DNA from 3 places in the Burkholderia sp. JP2-270 genome. Region 1 is predicted to be linked to each of the others. Evidence: predicted binding sites of a transcription regulator. Region 1 holds the regulator's gene; each other region holds the start of a gene.

What was found. Region 1 encodes LexA, which represses DNA repair genes until DNA is damaged. Its sites were predicted from a motif close to ACTGTATNNNNATACAGT; they were not measured.
Region 2: a site for LexA is predicted at 1,760-1,777, ahead of imuA (translesion DNA synthesis-associated protein ImuA). Genes of this name have one in related genera too.
Region 3: a site for LexA is predicted at 2,412-2,429, ahead of DM992_RS29525 (DUF2471 family protein). Genes of this name have one in related genera too.

The regions. Positions count from the first base shown of each region.
Region 1 covers NZ_CP029824.1:2,803,109-2,807,387, reverse strand. Annotated here, with positions in the region: gene DM992_RS13210 (universal stress protein) at 1-480, shown strand, start outside; gene DM992_RS13205 (DUF2939 domain-containing protein) at 568-1,272, opposite strand; gene DM992_RS13200 (hypothetical protein) at 1,302-1,637, opposite strand; gene lexA (transcriptional repressor LexA) at 1,664-2,311, opposite strand; gene DM992_RS13185 (sulfate ABC transporter substrate-binding protein) at 2,576-3,613, shown strand; gene cysT (sulfate ABC transporter permease subunit CysT) at 3,736-4,279, shown strand, end outside.
Region 2 covers NZ_CP029824.1:1,188,448-1,192,726, reverse strand. Annotated here, with positions in the region: gene DM992_RS05740 (DNA polymerase Y family protein) at 1-1,106, opposite strand, end outside; gene imuA (translesion DNA synthesis-associated protein ImuA) at 1,039-1,746, opposite strand; gene DM992_RS05730 (ABC transporter ATP-binding protein) at 2,050-2,844, opposite strand; gene DM992_RS05725 (ABC transporter permease) at 2,846-3,742, opposite strand; gene DM992_RS05720 (ABC transporter substrate-binding protein) at 3,885-4,279, opposite strand, start outside.
Region 3 covers NZ_CP029825.1:2,523,258-2,527,536, forward strand. Annotated here, with positions in the region: gene DM992_RS29520 (NADPH-dependent 2,4-dienoyl-CoA reductase) at 1-1,832, shown strand, start outside; gene DM992_RS29525 (DUF2471 family protein) at 1,938-2,348, opposite strand; gene DM992_RS29530 (LysR family transcriptional regulator) at 2,569-3,462, opposite strand; gene DM992_RS29535 (NAD(P)H-dependent oxidoreductase) at 3,549-4,279, shown strand, end outside.

The DNA of each region.
Region 1 (4,279 bases):
ATTTTGCTGTGTTACGACGGCACGCTCGAAGGACGCAAGGCATTGCGTTGCGGCGCCAATCTCGCAATGGACCTGAAGGCCGAAACGCACTTGCTGTCGGTTGTCGACATGCGTTCGAGCATTGCGCAAAGCGCGGGTCTGCTGACCGACGTCGCGTGCGGCCGCTTCGAGGAAACCGCGCGCGAAATCCTGCAGGAAGGCGTGAACTGGCTTCGAGAGCGCGGCGTGCAGGCCGAAGGCCATTTCGCGTTCGGTTACCCGATCGACGAAATCGCGAATCTCGCGTCGGAGCTGAAGGTCGACCTCGTCGTCGTCGGCCACCGGTGCCGCAGCGGGCTGTCGAGATGGTGGATGGGGTCGGGCAATACGCAACTGCTCGATCGCGTGAGCTGCAGCATTCTGGTTGCGTGTTCGTCGGCGGAAGAGCAGAAGGCCGAAATCGCGCGCGAGCGTGATGCGGCCACGGCGAGCGGCAAATGATCCGATGACGCGATGACGGCCTGATCAGCGATTCGCGCCGGTCAGGCGCCGCGCCGCATCAGCCGCGCAGGCGTCGGCCGCGGCCGGCTACGCATGCAGGTCGATCGCGGACAACTTCCACGAAAACAGCCCGAAGCGGTGGAATACTGCCGCATAGCGCGTGCCATCGGCGCTGCGCTGGTAGGTCACGACGAATTCATCGACATTCCGGTAGCCGGCGCTGGCTTGCTGCCGATGCGGCGTATGCGTTACATCGTTCGCGCTGGCCGGCGCGGTAGCGGCCGGTGCCGGCGACGATGCAGCCGCGGCTGCGTTGCTGCCCGGAACGGCTGCGCTCGCCGGAGCCGGATTGGCCGGCGGTGCGCTGCCCGGTGCATTGTCTTGCGGCAGATTCGACCATTCGGGCGGACGCTCGCCCGGATTGCCGCGCGGCGGCAATCCGCTCATCAGCGCAGCCACGCCCTCCGGGGTCGCGTACGCATCGACCAGCGGGCCGATCAGCGCGGACCCGATCAGCGCACCGATCACCGCGAACGGATTCTCCTTCTTCACCGCGTCGATCCGGCGCATCAACTCTTCCGTGACCTGCTGCTTCAGGCTGATGCGCAGCGACGGAAAATCGACATATTCACTGATGGCCTGCGCATCGCGCGAATCGATCGCCGATTTCAGGCGACCGACCGCGACGTATGGCGATGCGTATGCATAACCGATCGCCGCAATGACGGCGACGGCCAGCACGACGATCAGCAGGGGCTTGAGCCGCCATGTGCGGCCCGAAGATCCGGTCACGTTGCCTCCGGTGCGGGAATGTTCCGCAATCAGAGACCGCCTTGCGCGGCCGATCGTTCCTCCGCGATGCAGCGATCGATCATCCGGCACACGGCATCGATCGTGCCGACCATGATCAGACGCGACCGGCCGTGATAGACGCGCACGGGCGCGCGGCGCGCGGGTTCCGCATGATTCAGGCCGGCGTTCAGCGATACCCGCGCGAAAGCGGGGAGCGCCGACGGCAGCAGGGACGCCTGCCGTTCGACTGCGACTTCTTCTTTCACAGGCGCTGCCGCGGACAGCGGTGCGCAAGGCGTGCGGCCGCGCAGATGACGCAGGCGACCGAATTGACGGAAAGGCAGCAGACGGGCAAGGCGTTCCATGATGTTCTCCTCAGCGAGACGGAATGTCAGAGTTCGCCTGATCGGATCAGCCCGACGGCGATGCCTTCCAGCGCGAATTCCGCGCTGCCGGCCTTGACGAAGATGTTTTCGTAATCCGGGTTCTCCGCGATCAGCTCGAGACCGCCCGGCCGGCGCATCAGGCGCTTGACCGTGACGTCGTCGCCGAGACGCGCGACGATGATCTGGCCGTCCTTCGCTTCGGTGCGCTTCTGCACGGCGAGGAGGTCGCCGTCGAGAATGCCGGCGTCGCGCATCGACAGGCCGCGTACCTTCAGCAGGTAGTCGGGCTTGCTGGAGAACAGGGCGGGATCGCACGCGTAATGCTGCGAGATGTGCTCCTGCGCGAGGATCGGGCTACCGGCCGCGACGCGGCCGACGAGCGGCAGCGACAGTTGCATCAGGCCGGCGTGCGGCAGCGTGAACTGGTGCGGCGCGTCGTCGATGCCGAGCAGGCGGATGCCGCGCGATGCGCCGGCGGCCAGCTCGATCACGCCCTTGCGCGCCAGTGCGCGCAGGTGCTCCTCGGCCGCATTCGGCGAGCTGAAGCCCAGTTCGGCCGCGATCTCGGCGCGGGTGGGCGGGAATCCGGAGCGCTCGATCGCGCGACGGATCAAGTCGAACACTTGCTGCTGACGGGCGGTGAGTTTGGTCATGGCTCAACTGTATGGATAGACAGTGAGCTGTATTTTTATACAGTACTTCCGGAATTTCAAGCGTTACTTGAGGTTCGACGCGATCGCGCCGGTTCCGGCGCGATTTCGCGACGTCCGGGCGCCGGTTCATCTGCCGCAACCGTCCATCCCGTATGCGTTAGCACTTTTGAGTATTAAAAAATGAGGAACGATTATTTTTAATCATGTAAGCCGTTCGCTAGACTGGCCCGACATCGCAATACCGACAACACTGGAGAACCAAGGATGGCGAAGCGCAATACGGGGCTGGTGGGCGGAGTGGGCCGCCTGATCGCAACACTCGCGCTGGGCGCGGCGGCGGCACTGGGCGTCGCGACGCACGCCCAGGCCGATACGACCTTCCTGAACGTGTCGTACGACCCGACGCGCGAGCTGTATCAGGACTTCAACCAGGCGTTCGGCAAGGAGTGGAAGGCGAAGACGGGCGAGACGGTCAACTTCAAGCAGTCGCACGGCGGCTCGGGCGCGCAGGCGCGCTCGGTGCTCGACGGCCTGCAGGCCGACGTCGTCACGCTGGCGCTCGCGTACGACATCGACGCACTCGCGAACAAGGGGCTCGTCAACAAGGACTGGCAGAAACGCCTGCCCGACAACGCGTCGCCGTACACGTCGACGATCGTGTTCCTCGTGCGCAAGGGCAACCCGAAGGGGATCAAGGACTGGGACGACCTGGCCAGGCCGGGCATCTCGATCGTCACGCCGAACCCGAAGACGTCGGGCGGCGCGCGCTGGAACTACCTGGCCGCGTGGGCGTATGCGGTGCACAAGCCGGGCGGCAACGAGCAGACGGCGAAGGAGTTCGTCACGAAGCTCTACAAGAACGCGGGCGTGCTCGATTCGGGCGCGCGCGGCGCGACCACGAGCTTCGTGCAGCGCGGGATCGGCGACGTGCTGATCGCATGGGAAAACGAGGCATTCCTGTCGGTCAAGGAATTCGGTACCGACAAGTTCGAGATCGTCGTGCCGTCGGTGAGCATCCTGGCCGAGCCGCCCGTCGCGGTGGTCGACAAGGTGGTCGACAAGAAGGGCACGCGCAAGCTTGCCGACGCGTATCTGAACTTCCTGTACAGCCCGCAGGGCCAGGAGATCGCGGCGCGCAACTATTACCGGCCGCGTTCGAAGAACGTGCCGGCGGAACTGACGAAGCAGTTCCCGAAGCTGAAGCTGTACACGGTCGACGACACGTTCGGCGGCTGGACGAATGCGCAGAAGACGCATTTCGCGGACGGCGGCGTGTTCGACTCGATCTACAAGCCGCAGTAACGCCATAACGACAGCGGCGCGCCATGACAGCGCGCCGCATCCCCGACGGGCCGCCGGCGCAGTTCATCGCGCCGGCGTTTGCGTCGGGCCCATGAGCAGCATCGACCCAGCAAGAGCATCCGATGACGACGTACACCTTTCGCAAGCCGAGCGCGCTGCCCGGTTTCGGCGTGACGCTCGGCATCACGGTGGCCTATTTGAGCCTCGTGGTGCTGATTCCGCTCGCCGCCACGTTCCTGAAAACCGCGACGCTGTCGTGGGGCCAGTTCGTCACCGCCGTCACGTCGCCGCGCGTGCTCGCGTCGTACCGGCTGACGTTCTCGGCCGCGCTCGGCGGCGCGCTGATCAACGCCGTGTTCGGCTTCCTCGTCGCGTGGGTGCTCGTGCGCTACACGTTCCCGTTCAAGCGCCTCGTCGATGCGATCGTCGACCTGCCGTTCGCGCTTCCGACGTCGGTCGCCGGCATCTCGCTTGCGGCCGTTTACGCGACCAACGGCTGGGTCGGCCAGTATCTCGCGCCGCTCGGCATCAAGATCGCGTTCACGCCGGCCGGCGTGCTGGTCGCGCTGACCTTCATCGGGCTGCCGTTCGTCGTGCGCACCGTGCAGCCGGTGCTCGAGGATTTCGAGCGCGAGCAGGAAGAGGCCGCCGCGTGCCTCGGCGCGT
Region 2 (4,279 bases), 1.6 Mb from region 1:
AGCAGCTCGAACAGCCGCGCGCGCGTCTCGCGCGTGCCGCCCGGCTCGGGAAAAAGATCGTCGACCGGCGGCGCGACCGATTCGACGCGCGTGGCCTTCAGGCGCACCGCGATCACCGCGGCCGGCAACTCGACGCGCGCGAGCCGCTCGCCGAGCAGCCGCATGAAGTGCGCCTCGTCGCGCACGGGTGCGGCGAACGCGAGTTCGAGCGGCGTCGGCGGCACGGCCTGGCGGCCGCGCTCGTGCTCGAGATCGAACGTCAGCGCGGCCAGCGACAGTTGCCGCGCGGCCAGCCAGCCGCAGAGCTGCACGACGAGCCGCCGCGCGGCGAACAGCACGGCTTCCGCGTATTCGACGCGCTCCGGCAATTCGAGCCGCACGTCGAACACGGGCGGCACCGCCATCCACGCAAGCGGCTCGACCGCATCGCCGTACGCGCGATCGAGCGCGGCCAGCAACGCGGGACCGCAGCGGCGCTGCAGCCCCGCGCGCGGCAGGCGGCGCAGATCGGCGAGCGTGCGGCAACCGAGGCCGTCGAACCAGCCCGCATACGGACGCGCATCGGGCAGCAGCACACAGGGCAGTCCGTCGAGCGAGCGGACGAGCGACGCGTGGCCGGCGACGCGGCGCCGGATGCGCGCGCGCGCCGACACGCGCGCGAGCAGCCACGCGCCGCGCCCGGTCGGCGCGGCGGACAGGCGCGCCGCATAACCGAGCGCCGCGAGCGTCGCGCGCACCTGGCGGCACAGCGACGGCAGGCCGCCGAACAGGCGCAGGCTCGGACCGACGTCGACGATCAGCGTGGCTTCGTCGTCGAGCGCGACGCACGGCGAGAAGCGCAGCAACGCGAGCGCGACCGCGCGCAGCGCATCGGCCTCGCGCGCGGGATCGCGTTCGACGAGCTGCGTGTCGGGCGCGAGCGTCAGCACGCCGCCGCGCTTCATGCCCGCGCGCACGCCTTGCCGGCGCGCGGCCGCATCGGCGATCAGCACGACGCCTTGCTCGAGCACCGCGCAGCCGGCACCGCCGGCCGCTGCGTCAGACGGCTGCGGGACGCACACGTCGAGCGGCAGGCGCGGCAGATGGATGCCGAGCAAGACGCGCATAACGACTCTCCACGATGGGCGACGGCAGGTCGAGCACGAGCGGCTCGCCGCGCGCGGGCCCGCGACGCTTGACGATGTCGAGCGACACGCCGCCCGGCACGGGATACAGCGCGACGCGCAGCACGGCCGGCGACGGCTGCCGCGCGACCGACAGCGGGCGCAGCATCACGAACAGCGTGTCGCCCGTGCGCGCGGCCGCGAGATGCAGGCGCCGCAGCGCATCGGGCCGCGCGTCCTGCCAGAGCAGCAGCGCACCGCAACAGCCGGTCCTGAGCGCCTGCTCGGCGGCCCACAACGCATCCGTGCGGCTGCCGGCACGCAGCCACAGCAGCGCGTCGGCCGGCACGCCGAGACTGGCGAGCGCGGTCGCATGCGGCGATTGCGGCGGCGCGACGAGCGCGAGCGGACGCCGGGCGCTGACGGTGCGTGCGAGCGCCGGCGCGAGCAGCCGCATCTCGCCGCAGCCCGGCTGCGCGGCCAGCAGCTCGACGAGCCCGCCGACCGGCCAGCCGCCGCCCGGCAGCTCGGCGGACAGCGGCGCGAAGCCGGTATCGATCGTGCGCGGGCCGCCGCGAGCGAGCTGCGAGCCGCGCCAGAGCGACGGATGAAGGGATTCGGGAGAAATGGAGGATGCGAGCATGACGCCACCCACAACTGTATGGATATACAGTATATGGCAATGTGCTCGCGTCGCACAGCGCCGGTGCGAAACCGGTTTTTGTCAGAGGAAAAACAGGGGGAAAGCCGGCGCGCCCGTCATGTTGCGGCGCGCCGGATCGGGCGCGGCCGGATCGGGCCGCCCGAACGCCCGCCGCCACGGCCATACGGTCCGATGCGACGCACGCAGGCCGAATCGCCCGGCCGGATCGGCACGCCAACCCTCACGCAAACCGGCACGACGCAACACCACATCGCGCCGGCTCGCCGCGTGCCGCCCGTCACGTCAACTCAGCAACAACGCGTCGTCGTCGAGCTGCTCGTGCCGCACCTTCTCGAACATCTGCAGCAGGTCCGGCACGTCGAGCCCCTTGCGCGCGTCGCCCGACACGTCGAGCACGACCTGCCCCTGGTGCAGCATCACCGTGCGGTCGCCGTAGTCGAGCGCCTGCCGCATGCTGTGCGTGACCATCATCGTCGTCAGCCGGCTCTCGGCGACGATGCGCGCGGTCAGTTCCAGCACGAACGCGGCCGTCTTCGGGTCGAGCGCGGCCGTGTGCTCGTCGAGCAGCAGGATCCGCGACGGCCGCAGCGACGCCATCAGCAGGCTCACGGCCTGCCGCTGGCCGCCCGACAGCAGCCCGATCCGGTCGGTCAGCCGGTTCTCGAGGCCGAGATTCAGCAGCCGCAGCTTGTCGCGGAACAGCTCGCGCGACGGACGGTCGAGCGCGGCCCGGAAGCCGCGCCGCACGCCGCGCGCCGTCGCGAGCGCCATGTTCTCCTCGATCGTCAGCGCCTCGCAGGTGCCGGCCATCGGGTCCTGGAACACGCGCGCGACGAGGTGCGCGCGGTCCCACGCGGGCTGGCGCGTGACGTCCGCGCCATCGATCGAGATCCGCCCCGCATCGACGCGCTGGTCGCCGCTGACCGCATTGAGGAAGGTCGACTTGCCGGCACCGTTCGAGCCGATCACCGCGACGAACTGGCCGTCGGGAATCTCGAGCGACAGCCCGCGCAGCGCGCGCGTCTCGATCGGCGTACCGGGATTGAACGTGAGTTTCAGGTCTTGTGCGGACAGCATGTCATGCCCCTCCGTTCTTGCGCGCGAACAGCTTCTTGCGCGTCGCCGGCAGCACCAGCGCGATCGTGACGAGCGCGGCCGTCACGAGGTTCAGGTCCTGCGCCTTCAGGCCGATGAATTCGCTGTTCAGCGCGAGCGCGATGAAGAAGCGGTAGACGATCGCGCCGAGCACGACGGCGAGCGTCGTCAGCACGAGCCGGCGCGCGGGCAGCAGCGTCTCGCCGATGATCACCGCGGCCAGCCCGATCACGATCGTGCCGATCCCCATCGAGATGTCCGCGCCGCCCTGCGTCTGCGCGAACAGTGCGCCGGCGAGCGCGACGAGCGCGTTCGACAGCGCCATCCCGGCAAGCGTCGCGCGGCCGGTCGCGATGCCCTGCGCACGCGCCATCCGCGGGTTCGCGCCGGTCGCGCGCATCGCGAGGCCGAGCTGCGACGAGAAGAACCAGTCGAGGCCGAGCTTCGCGACCACGACGACGATCGCGAGCAGCGCCGGGCGCAGCACGTAGTCGGGCATCCAGTCGGGCTGCAGCACGGTAAACAGCGTCGGCTCGGTGATCAGCGGCACGTTCGGCCGGCCCATGATCCGCAGGTTCACCGAATACAGCGCGATCATCATCAGGATGCTGGCGAGCAGATCCATGATCTTCAGGCGCACGTTGAGCCAGCCCGTGATGAAGCCGGCCAGTGCGCCCGCGACGATCGCGAGCACCGTCGCGGAGAACGGGTCGTGGCCGGCCGAGATCAGCGTCGCGGCGACGGCGCCGCCGAGCGGAAAACTGCCGTCGACGGTGAGGTCGGGGAAGTTGAGGATGCGAAACGAGATCAGCACCCCGAGGGCGACGAGACTGAAGATCAGGCCGATCTCCAGCGCGCCCAGAAACGAGAACAGAGACATGATGGGGAAATCCTGTTGCTTCCCGGCCGGACGTGTACGGCCGGGTGAAGCGAACGGGCGGCCCCGGGTGGGAGCCGCCCGTCCGGCGGTGTCGTTCGGGCCCGGATCGGGCCCGCAAGCGCGGCGGTCGGCCGGCCGCGGCTTACTTGATGACCGTCTTCGCTTCCTTGACGAGATCCGGCGCCAGCGTGACGCCCTGCTTCGCGGCCGCGCCCGTGTTCGCGAACAGCTCGAGGTTGCTGCTCGTCTCCGACGCGATCGCGCCCGGCTTCTCGCCCTTCAGGATGCGCGCGACGACCTTGCCCGTCTGGCGGCCGAGGTCGCCGTAGTTGATGCCGAGCGCCGCGATGCCGCCGCGCTTCACGCTGTCGGTGTCGCCGGCGACGAGCGGGATCTTCGCTTCGTTCGCGACCTTCACGAGCGCTTCGTACGCGGACACGACGTTGTTGTCGGTGTTCGTGTAGATCACGTCGACCTTGCCGATCAGGCTCTTCGCGGCCGGGCCGATGTCGACGGTACGCGGTGCGGCCGCTTCCT
Region 3 (4,279 bases), on a different replicon from region 1:
GCTGGACCAAGCCGTTCGGCGGCACGCTGATGACGTCGGCCGCCGCGCGGCGGCATCGCGAGATCACCGGCGCCGTGCATGCGGAGGACGGCAAGATCGCGCTGCAGATCCTGCATACGGGCCGCTACGGCTATCACCCGTTCGCGGTCGCGCCGTCGAAGATCAAGTCGCCGATTTCACCGTTCGCGCCGCACGAACTGAGCGCGGGCGGCGTCGAGCGGCAGATTCGCGCGTTCGTCCGCTGCGCGAAGCTCGCGCGCGAAGCCGGCTATGACGGCGTCGAGATCATGGGCTCCGAGGGCTACCTGATCAACCAGTTCATCTCGATGCACACGAACAAGCGCACCGACCAGTGGGGTGGTTCGTACGAGAACCGCATCCGCTTGCCGATCGAGATCATCGAGCGCACGCGCGAAGCGGTCGGCCGCGATTTCATCCTGATCTACCGGCTGTCGATGCTCGACCTGATTCCCGACGGCAGCGACTGGAGCGAAACCGTGCAGCTCGCGAAGGCCGTCGAGCGTGCGGGGGCGACGATCATCAACACGGGGATCGGCTGGCACGAGGCGCGTGTGCCGACCATCGCGACGTCGGTGCCGCGCGGCGCGTTCGCGTGGGTGACGAAGAAAATGAAGGGCGAGGTCGGCATTCCGCTCGTGACGACCAACCGGATCAACCGGCCGGAAGTGGCCGAGCAGATTCTCGCGGATGGCTGCGCGGACATGGTGTCGATGGCGCGCCCGCTGCTCGCGGATGCCGAGTTCGTCGTCAAGGCCGCGCAGGGCCGCGCCGACGAGATCAACACCTGCATCGGCTGCAACCAGGCGTGCCTCGACCACGCGTTCAAGAACAAGATCGCGTCGTGCCTGCTGAATCCGCGTGCGTGCCACGAGACGGAGCTGAAATACACGGCCGCGCAGCAGCCGAAGCGCATCGCGGTGGTCGGCGCGGGGCCGGCCGGGCTTGCGTGCTCGACCGTGCTCGCGCAGCGCGGCCATCAGGTCGACCTGTTCGACGGCGCAGCCGAGATCGGCGGCCAGTTCAACATGGCGAAGCGGGTTCCGGGCAAGGAAGAGTTTCATGAAGCGCTGCGCTACTTCGGCCGCCAGGTCGAGCTGACCGGCGTGAACCTGCACCTGAACCGCCGCGTCGACGCGAGCGACCTGATCGCGGGCGGTTACGACGAGATCGTGCTTGCGACCGGCGTCGCGCCGCGCGACCCGAAGATTCCGGGGCAGGATGGCCCGAACGTGCTCAGCTATATCGACGTGCTCGCCGGCAGGCAGCCGGTCGGCCGGCGGGTCGCGGTGGTCGGCGCGGGCGGGATCGGCTTCGATGTCGCCGAATATCTGGTGCAGGACGGCGAGTCGCCGGCGCTCGATCTGGAAGAATGGAAGGCCGAGTGGGGCGTGACCGACCCGGCCGCGACGCGCGGTGGCGTGACGCGTGCGCAGGTTGCGGCGCCCGCGCGTGAAGTGACGCTGCTGCAGCGCAAGGCCGCGCCGCTCGGCAAGGGGCTCGGCAAGACGACCGGCTGGATTCACCGCGCGACGCTGAAGATGAAGCAGGTGAAGATGATCGGCGGCGTGAACTACGAGCTGATCGATGCGCGCGGGCTGCACGTGTCGTACGGCGAGCAGCGCACCGATCACGAAGTAATCGAAGCCGACACGATCGTGCTCTGCACGGGGCAGGAGCCGCAGCGCGCATTGCTCGCGCCGCTGCAGGCGGCCGGGCGCTCGGTGCACCTGATCGGCGGCGCGGAACTGGCCGCCGAACTCGATGCAAAGCGCGCGATCGATCAGGGCGCGCGGCTCGCGGCGCGGCTCTGATTGCTCGATGGCGCGGCTGCGCGTGACCGCGATGGCATGCGCTGTCCCAGGATTCGGCGCTTGCGCCGGCGCGGCCTGACCGGAAGGCCGCGCCGGCCGCCGGGGTCATTCCATCTCGACGCGCTGTGCCTCTGTCTCTTCCGCCTCGAGCATCGCCTTGACGATCAGATAGACGGCAGGTAGATCGTCGTCGTCGCGCTTCCAGTCGACGGCTTCCTCGATGTCTGCCGCGACCATTCGGCTGTCGCGCAGCCGGATGAATGCATCGACGACGGTCGGATCGTTGCGGTTCAGGAAACCGGCGTTCGAGAACGCCAGCTCCTCGACATTCAACAGCGCCTGCCAGCTCATCGTGCGGACCGCGGCCGGATGGCTGCGGCGTCGCAGACCGAGCGCCCGCTGCGCGGGGGCGCCGACGACGCGTTGAAGATCGACGACCGCCTGCCGCGCGGCGCGCTCGAAGTGGATCGGGTTGAAACCGGGTTGCTCGGGATCGAATGCGGATGACTGGAACATGGTCGCCTCACAAAAATCCGTCCGTCGATGGGTGACGGAATTCGGGTCAAATGGTGCAAAAGCACTGTAAATATATACAGTGTTCGAGGCGGTTTCAAGTCCCGAATGAAGAATCTTGCAGCATGGCCGGGCGGCCCTGGCGAACGCGACCGAAACCGGCAATCGGGCGCCGTCCGGCACGCTGTTCCCCGCCGTGCCGAATCCGGCCGCCGTCGTTGGCTTATACCGATGCTGCAATCGTCTCCCGCAGCCACCGATGCGCCGGATCGCGATGCACGCGCTCGTGCCACAGCATCGACATTTCATAGCCGGGCACCTCGACCGGCGCTTCCACGACACGCAGCGCGGGCACGTCGCGCACCAGCCGCTCGGGCAGCATCGCGACGAGATCGGTGCTGGCGACGGCCGACATCACGAACAGGAAATGCGGCACGGACAGCACGACGCGCCGCGTGGCGCCAACTTTCGCGAGCGCTTCGTCCGTCACGCCGAAGAAGCCACCGCCGTCGGGCGACACGATCACGTGTTCGAGCGTGCCGAACTGCGCGAGCGTCGGGCGCCGCTTCAGCTTCGGATGCCCGGCGCGGCCGATGAGCACGTAGCGCTCGACGAACAGCGGCAGGCGCCGCATGCTGGCCGGCGAACCCTCGGTCGTATGGAAGGCCAGGTCGATGCCGTTTCGCTCGGCATCCTGCTCGATGCGCGGCGGCACGAGCTCGACGACGGCCAGCCGCGTACCGGGCGCGGCCGCCCGCAGCGTGTTCAGCGCGGGCAGCACGATCGTCGATTCGCCATAGTCGGTCGCGGCCGCGCGCCAGGTGTTCGTCGCGGTTGCCGGATCGAACGGCGTGGCCGGACTCACTGCACGTTCGACGGCTTCCAGCGCATCGCGCAACGGCTCGCGCAGTGCTTCCGCGCGCGCGGTCGGCCGCATCCCGCGCGGCCCCGGCAGCAGCAGCGGATCGCCGAACAGGTCGCGCAGTTTCTGCAACTGCACGCTGACCGACGGTTGCGACATGTTCAGCTTCTCGGCCGCGCGCGTGACGTTGTGCTCGGCGAGCAGCACGTCCAGCGTGACGAGCAGGTTCAGATCGATCCGCCTGAGATTGTTCATGGCTATACCTGGAATATCAGGAATTCATTTCAAATATACCTTCGGCGGCGGCATCCTGCAGTCATTCAATCAACGGAGTGACGAACATGAATGTGCTGATCGTGTATGCCCATCCCGAACCGCGTTCGCTGAACGGCGCGCTGCGCGACTTTGCCGTCGGGCATCTCGAAGCGGCCGGCCACAGCGTGCAGGTGACCGATCTGTATGCGATGAACTGGAAGGCGGCGTTCGACGCGAACGACGTGACCGATCGCGCGCCCGATGCGCGTTTCGATCCGTCGCTCGATTCGAAGCACGCGTTCGCGACCGGCACGCAAAGTGAAGACATTGCGCGCGAGCAAGACAAGCTGAAGTGGGCCGACGCGGTGATCCTGCAGTTTCCGCTGTGGTGGTTCTCGATACCGGCGATCATGAAGGGCTGGGTCGAGCGCGTATATGCGTTCGGCTTTGCCTACGGCGTCGGCGAGCATTCGGACACGCGCTGGGGAACCCGCTACGGCGAAGGTTCGCTTGCCGGCAAGCGGGCGATGGTGATCGTCACGGCAGGCGGGTGGGAATCGCACTACAGCCCGCGCGGCATCAACGGGCCGATCGACGACGTGCTGTTCCCGATCCAGCACGGTATTCTGTATTACCCGGGTTTCGACGTGCTGCCGCCGTTCGTGATCTACCGGACGGGAAGGATGAACGACGCGCGCTTCGAGGAAACGCGCGCGGCGCTCGGCAGGCGTCTCGACGATCTGTGGACCACGCAGCCGATTCCGTTCCGGCGGCAGAACGCCGGCGATTACGAGATTCCGGCGTTGACGCTGAAGGA